Regions from separate parts of the Pseudescherichia vulneris genome, predicted to be linked through region 1. Evidence: predicted binding sites of a transcription regulator. Region 1 holds the regulator's gene; the other holds the start of a gene.
The links. Region 1 encodes PurR, which represses purine synthesis genes. Its sites were predicted from a motif close to CANGCAAACGTTTGCNTG; they were not measured.

Region 2: a site for PurR is predicted at 1,813-1,830, ahead of purL (phosphoribosylformylglycinamidine synthase). Genes of this name have one in related genera too.

Annotation. Positions count from the first base shown of each region.
Region 1 is NZ_LR607338.1:472,494-476,415, reverse strand. It holds gene punR (DNA-binding transcriptional activator PunR) at 1-904, shown strand, start outside; gene purR (HTH-type transcriptional repressor PurR) at 935-1,960, opposite strand; gene cydH (cytochrome bd-I oxidase subunit CydH) at 2,258-2,347, shown strand; gene FN633_RS01850 (MFS transporter) at 2,529-3,695, shown strand; gene FN633_RS01845 (C40 family peptidase) at 3,738-3,922, opposite strand, start outside.
Region 2 is NZ_LR607338.1:3,573,966-3,577,887, reverse strand. It holds gene purL (phosphoribosylformylglycinamidine synthase) at 1-1,727, opposite strand, end outside; gene mltF (membrane-bound lytic murein transglycosylase MltF) at 1,994-3,574, shown strand; partial or broken gene tadA (tRNA adenosine(34) deaminase TadA) at 3,571-3,922, opposite strand, start outside.

The DNA of each region.
Region 1 (3,922 bases):
AGATTACTCCCTTGAAGTGGTAGATACCGTTGCCCGTACCGGCAGCTTTAGCGCCGCCGCCCATGAGCTGCACCGGGTTCCCTCTGCTATCAGCTACACGGTTCGTCAGCTGGAGGAGTGGCTTGCCGTGCCGTTGTTCGAACGACGTCATCGGGATGTCGTATTGACCCCCGCAGGCAGCTGGTTTTTGCAGGAGGGGCGGTCTGTCATCAAAAAAATGCAGGTCACCCGGCAGCAGTGCCAGCAGATAGCCAACGGCTGGCGCGGTCAGCTCGCTATTGCGGTAGATAATATTGTGCGTCCCGAGCGCACCCGGCAAATGATCGTCGACTTCTACCGGCACTTTTCAGACGTGGAGCTGCTGGTGTCGAAAGAGGTATTTAATGGCGTCTGGGATGCGCTGGCCGATGGGCGCGTGGAGCTGGCCATCGGGGCGACCCAGGCCATACCGGTGGGCGGGCGCTTTGCCTTTCGCGATATGGGAATGCTCAACTGGCGCTGCGTGGTGGCCGCTCATCACCCGCTGGCGGGCAGGCGTGGCCCGCTGAGTGACGATCTTCTGCGCGGCTGGCCATCGCTGGTGTGGGAAGATACCTCCCGTCTGCTGCCTAAAAGGATCACCTGGCTGCTGGACAACCAGCGGCGAATGGTGGTGCCGGACTGGACCTCTTCAGCAGAATGCCTGAGCGCCGGACTGTGCATCGGTATGGTGCCAGGCCATTTTGCGCGGCCGTGGCTCGATCGCGGCGAGTGGGTGGAGCTCCAGCTGGAAGAGTCGTTTCCGGATGCTGCTTGCTGCCTGACCTGGCAGCAAAACGATAATTCCCCCGCGCTGGGCTGGCTGCTGGACTATTTAGGCGATAGCGAAACGCTTAATCGGGAGTGGCTGCGGGAGCCTGAGTAACCGGCTCCCGAGGTTTTTAGCGGTGCGATCTTAACGGCGATAGTCGCGGAAGGGACCGTCAGCGACCGAGCGGCGCTCGATCAGTCGAGGATGAACCTCAATCGACTGGGACTCTTCACGCTTATTCACGATGCGATCCATCAGCATATTAAAGGCGGTTTCCCCCAGCGAGTCTTTGGGCTGGTGGATGGTAGTCAGTGCAGGGGTGAAGAACCGGGCGTTACGCACGTTATCATAGCCGATTAGCGAGACATCCTGTGGCACGCGCAGCCCCATCTCGTCAACGGCGCAGAGCGCGCCCATCGCCATCACATCGCCGCCGCAGAATACGGCAGTAGGGCGGTGCGATTGGGAGAGGATCTGCTGCATCGCGCGGTAGCCGGATTCAGGTTCAAAGTCGCCCTGTACAATCCAGTTCTCCGGCACGCTGATCAGCGCCTCTTCCATGGCTTTCATAAAACCAGCCAGACGACCCGCGCCGGTATTGCGCTCAAGCGGGCCAGGGATCACGCCAATCTCACGATGGCCGCGCTCGACCAAATAGCGACCAGCCATATACCCGCCTTCAAAGGCGTTATCGATCACCGAGTCAGTAAAGTCTGCTTTTGCCTCACCCCAGTCCATCACGACCATGGGGATATGGCGATACTCCTCCAGCATGCTCAGCAGCGGGGCGGGGTACTCGGAACACATCACCAGCAGGCCATCGACGCGCTTCTGCGCCATCATCGACAGATAGGCACCCTGCTTCTCCAGGTTGTTCCAGGCATTACCCAGGATCAGGGTGTAGCCTTTTTGGAAGCAGTTCTTCTCTACCGCCTCGATAATCTCGGCAAAGTAGGGCGCTTCGCTGCTGGTCGCCAGCAGGCCGATCGATTTGGTATGGTTAACCTTCAGGCTGCGGGCCACGGCGCTGGGTGAATAGTGCAGCTCTTTAATGGCTGCCCATACCGCGTTACGCGTCTCTTCTGCCACAAAGCGAGTTTTGTTAATAACATGTGATACGGTTGTGGTGGAAACGTTTGCTCGTTTCGCTACGTCTTTTATAGTTGCCATTCAATGTCACTCCAAACCACGACGTAAGCTCCTGAAAATAGTGTAGGTAAACGTTTGCCTCTACTCAGCCTGCACGCAACTTTTGGGGATGCGATTCGCCGGGAAAACGACACGGAACGTCAGGAGGGGTCTATGGCCGGTACGCGAATAAATTTAGCGTGGAATTTTGTCTTATCTTGATGAAAAGGGGAAGCGTTAAAACGCATATCACCCCAAATCAAAGAAGATTTTTGCCCATAAATGTGTAAAAATGCGCAAGCTCACTTTTTGTGGGGTAATAAGAATGGAGAGAAATTGATGAGTGCAGATCTGAAGTTTTCCCTGATGACCACCGTTGTTGTGCTGGGCCTGATTGTTGCCGGTGCGCTGACCGCTGCGTTAAATTGATTCAGTATGAGGGAGAGTCCTCTCCCTCTGCTTGTTATCTCCGCTACTCCCCTGCTAATTGTTAGCAAAATGGCAATAAACTTTTGTTAGTTTGATAACTTCTGTTTTTTTGTGATAAATGTCATGCTTTTGGCTTCTGTGACGGTGTCGCCTGTCGACACGGCAATTCTGGAGTCAAAATATGAAAATCAACTTTCCCCTGCTGGCCCTGGCGATAGGGGCATTTGGCATCGGTACCACCGAGTTCTCCCCGATGGGCCTGCTGCCGACGATCGCTCGTGGGGTAGATGTCTCTATACCGGCAGCGGGAATGCTCATCAGCGCCTACGCCATTGGCGTGATGGTGGGGGCCCCGCTAATGACGCTGCTGCTCTCCCATCGCGCCCGTCGTAGCGCGCTGATCTTCCTGATGGCTATCTTTACCCTGGGCAACGTGCTGTCCGCACTCTCTCCTGACTATACCACCCTGCTGCTGTCGCGCATTATCACCAGCCTTAACCACGGGGCCTTCTTTGGCCTGGGATCGGTGGTGGCGGCCAGCGTCGTGCCTAAAGAGAAGCAGGCCAGCGCGGTGGCAACCATGTTTATGGGGCTGACCATCGCCAACATCGGCGGCGTACCGGCGGCCACCTGGCTGGGTGAAACCATCGGCTGGCGAATGTCGTTTCTTGCCACGGCGGGTCTCGGCGTGATCTCGATGCTTAGCCTATTCTTCTCTCTGCCAAAAGGCAGCGCCGGGCAGCGTCCGGATGTGCGTAAAGAGCTGGCCGTGCTGGTGCGTCCGCAGGTGCTGTCGGCTTTACTGACCACCGTGCTGGGCGCGGGGGCGATGTTTACGCTCTATACCTATATCGCACCGGTACTGCATGAGATCGCTCATGCCACGCCGCTGTTTGTGACTGCAATGCTGGTGCTGATCGGGGTTGGCTTCTCCATCGGCAACTACCTCGGCGGCAAGCTGGCGGATCGCTCCGTAAGCGGCACCCTTAAAGGCTTTTTCCTGCTGCTGATCGTTATCATGCTGGCCATTCCGCTTCTGGCCCGTAGCGAGCTGGGTGCGGCGGTGAGCATGGTCATCTGGGGTGCAGCGACCTTTGCCGTGGTGCCACCGCTGCAGATGCGCGTGATGCGTGTGGCTCATGAAGCGCCAGGCCTGTCGTCATCCGTTAATATCGGAGCCTTTAACCTGGGCAATGCGCTGGGTGCAGCGGCAGGTGGGGCGGTGATCTCCGGCGGGCTGGGGTATAGCGTGGTACCCGTTACCGGGGCGCTGATTGCAGTGCTGGCGCTGTTGCTGGTGCTGGTCTCTGGACGGGGCAAAGCCGAACGCGAATACGCGGTGGAGTAAACGTAAAGAAAGTGTCCTGCCGCAGACCGGCAGGACACTGAATTAACGAAGGGTTTTAGAGGTCATCACCCGGCGCGCGCCCACGTAGTGGCGCTGCCAGTAATCTTCGCTCAGGGAGGTGATCTGAATATCCTGGCCGCTGCGCGGAGACTGGATGAATTTACCGTTACCGACGTAGACGCCGACGTGATCGGCGGTGCCCCGGCCCTGGGTGCGGAAGAAGACCA
Region 2 (3,922 bases), 3.1 Mb from region 1:
ACCGCATACGGGGCGCGTTCGCGGCGGCACAGGGCGTCGAACAGTTCCATCTGGTCGGCGGCCACCGCCATCACATAGCGTTCTTGCGATTCGTTACACCAGATCTCCAGCGGGCTCATGCCTGGCTCGTCGCTCAGGATGCTGCGCAGGTCGAAACGTCCGCCGCGACCGCCGTCGCTCACCAGCTCCGGCATGGCGTTAGAGAGACCGCCCGCGCCAACGTCGTGGATAAACAGGATTGGGTTTGCATCGCCCAGCTGCCAGCAGCGGTCGATCACCTCCTGGCAACGACGCTCCATCTCCGGGTTGTCACGCTGCACAGAGGCAAAGTCGAGGTCGGCATCGGACTGACCGGATGCCATGGACGAAGCCGCCCCGCCGCCAAGACCGATATTCATCGCCGGGCCGCCGAGCACCACCAGCTTCGCGCCTACGGTGATCTCGCCCTTCTGCACGTGGTCGGCACGAATGTTACCGATACCGCCCGCCAGCATGATCGGCTTATGGTAGCCGCGCAGCTCTTCGCCGTTGTGGCTGTTGACCTTCTCTTCGTAGGTACGGAAGTAGCCGGTCAGCGCCGGACGGCCAAACTCATTGTTGAACGCTGCGCCGCCCAGCGGGCCGTCGGTCATAATATCCAGCGCGGTCACGATACGTTCCGGCTTGCCGAAATCCTCTTCCCACGGCTGTTCAAAACCTGGAATACGCAGGTTAGAGACGGAGAAGCCTACCAGGCCGGCTTTTGGCTTCGCGCCGCGTCCGGTTGCGCCTTCGTCACGGATCTCACCGCCGGAGCCGGTTGCCGCACCCGGCCATGGCGAGATCGCCGTCGGGTGGTTGTGGGTCTCGACCTTCATCAGGATATGGGTAGGCTCCTGATGGAAATCGTAGCGGCCAGCTTCGCTATCGGCGAAGAAGCGCCCGACCTCTGAGCCTTCCATCACCGCCGCGTTGTCTTTATAGGCAGACAGCACGTGATCCGGGGTTTTCTCAAAGGTGTTTTTGATCATTTTAAACAGCGATTTCGGCTGCTGCTCGCCGTCGATCACCCAGTCGGCGTTGAAGATTTTATGCCGGCAGTGCTCGGAGTTCGCCTGAGCAAACATGTAAAGCTCGATATCGTTCGGGTTGCGCCCAAGGGTAGTGAAGGCATCGAACAGGTAATCAATTTCGTCTTCCGCCAGCGCGAGACCCAGACGCTGGTTAGCCTCCGCCAGCGCTGCACGTCCCTGCTCCAGCATGTCCACGCTCTCTACCGGCGCGGGCTGATGGTGGGCAAAGAGTTTCTCCGCGTCTTCCAGCGCATCAAAGGTCGTCTCCATCATGCGATCATAGAGCTCGGCGGCCACCGCCTGCCACTGTGTTGCGCTCAGGGTCGAGGTTTCAACGTACCAGGCAACGCCGCGCTCAAGGCGGGCGATCTGCGTCAGGCCGCAGTTATGAGCGATATCCGTTGCTTTAGAAGACCAGGGAGAGATGGTCCCCGGACGCGGCGTCACCAGCAGCAGCTTGCCGGTAGGCGCGTGGCTGCTTAGACGCGGGCCGTAGGTCAGCAGGCGGCCGAGCTGGGCGTGTTCATCGGCATTTAGAGGAGCGTTGAGGTCAGCGAAATGGACATACTCAGCGTAAATGTTGCTTACCGGGAGGGCGGCTGCCTGAAAGCGTGCCAGCAGTTTGTTGATACGGAATGCAGACAGTGCAGGCGAACCACGCAGAATTTCCATCATAAGTCTCTCGTCTTTAGCGCGTCGATGACGCTGTAAGAATGCGCCAGGGGGAAAACGGGCGTCATTATAAAGAATCCTGCTCGTCGACGAAACCGTTTGCGTGGAAATAAAATTGCCCGTAATTTTTAACAATAGATGTTACCTAATTCTCTAATAAGTTGCTAAGTGCCGCAATCTTAAGCAAAATGCCGCTCACTTCCGGATAAATGCTTTTCTATAATAATGACGACGGACTGAGGCGTCAGGCGACGCAGAGAATTAACTCCTTGAGAAAATTAAAGTTTAATTATCTGCTTATCGGCATTGTCACCCTGCTGCTGGCAGCGGCCCTGTGGCCCTCAATCCCCTGGTCTGGCAAAGCCGAAAACCGCATCGCTGCTATCCAGGCGCGCGGCGAGCTGCGCGTCAGCACCCTGGTCTCTCCGCTTACCTGGAACGCCACCAGCGATAAACCCACCGGCCTCGATTATGAGCTGGCCGAGCAGTTCGCCAGCTATCTCGGGGTGAAGCTGCGCATCACCGTGCGGCAAAACATCAACCAGCTGTTTGACGATCTCGATAACGATAATGCCGATATGCTGGCGGCCGGACTGGTCTATAACAACGAGCGCATCAAGCACTATCAGAGCGGGCCGGTCTACTATTCCGTCTCCCAGCAGCTGGTCTATCGCGTAGGCAGCCTGCGTCCGCGCACGTTAGCGACGGTGACCGATGCGCAGCTGACCGTCGCGCCAGGGCACGTTGTTATTAGCGATCTGCAGGCGCTGAAGGAGAAGAAGTACCCGGATCTGAGCTGGAAGGTGGACGAGAAGCTAGGCACTAACGATCTGCTGTTGCAGGTTGCTCAGGGGAAGCTGGCCTATACCATTGCCGACTCCGTAGCTATTAGCCTGTTCCAGCGCGTGCATCCCGAGCTGGCGGTGGCGCTGGATATTACCGACGAGCAGCCGGTAGCGTGGTTTAGCCAAAAAGATAGCGATAACGCCCTCTCCGCCGCCATGCTGGACTTCTTCAACGTGATTAACGAGGACGGCACTCTGGCGCGCCTTGAGGAGAAGTACCTCGGCCACGGCAAAGGGTTCGACTATGTTGATACCCGCGCCTTCCTGCGCGCCATCGACAGCGTCTTGCCCGACCTGCGTCCGCTGTTTGAAAAGTACGCCCAGAAGATGGACTGGCGTCTGCTGGCGGCTATCTCTTATCAGGAGTCCCACTGGGACACCCAGGCCACCTCCCCTACCGGCGTGCGTGGCCTGATGATGCTGACCAAAAATACCGCCCAGAGCCTGGGCCTGACCGATCGCACCGACGCTGAACAGAGCATCAGCGGCGGGGCGCGCTATCTTCAGGATATGATGGATCACGTCCCGGCGACGGTGCCCGAGGAGGAGCGGATTTGGTTTGCGCTGGCCGCCTACAATATGGGCTATGCCCATATGCTTGACGCCCGCGCCCTGACGGCGAAGACCAAAGGCAACCCGGATAGCTGGTCCGACGTAAAGCAGCGCCTGCCGCTACTCAGCCAGAAGGCGTGGTACAGCAGGCTGACCTACGGCTACGCCCGTGGGCATGAAGCTTACGCCTATGTGGAAAATATCCGTAAGTATCAGATTAGCCTGGTGGGTTATCTGCAGGAGAAAGCGCGGCAGCAGGAGCAGCAGATCGCTCACGAGCAGCGTATGGCGCAAAGCTATCCAGTGGTCGCTCAGGAGGAGCTGGCAGAGACGCACTATGGCGTGATGCCGCTAAGCGCCTTCTCTCCCGCCGAGGCGTTTGGTCAGTCCAGCTTTACGCTGCCGGGGATCCTGAACCAGGCGTCAGCAGGCGCTGACGCGGAGCACCCTTAGCGCGCCTGCTTTTGCGCTTTGATCGCCAGCCGACGCTGGCGGAAAAATTCACTGAGCATGCCCGAGCATTCGTCACTCAGCATTCCCTCAACGATCTCAACCCGGTGGTTCATTCCAGGATGGTGCAGGACATCCATCAGGGAGCCTGCCGCGCCGGTTTTCAGATCCCGCGCACCAAACACCAGCGTGCCGATACGGCCGTGAACCATCGCTCCCGCACACATCACGCAGGGCTCCAGGGTGACGTAGAGGGTGGTATCGAGCAGACGGTAATTTTGCAGCACTAGCCCGCCCTGGCGCAGGGCCATAATCTCAGCATGGGCGGTGGGATCGTGGCGGCCAATGGGC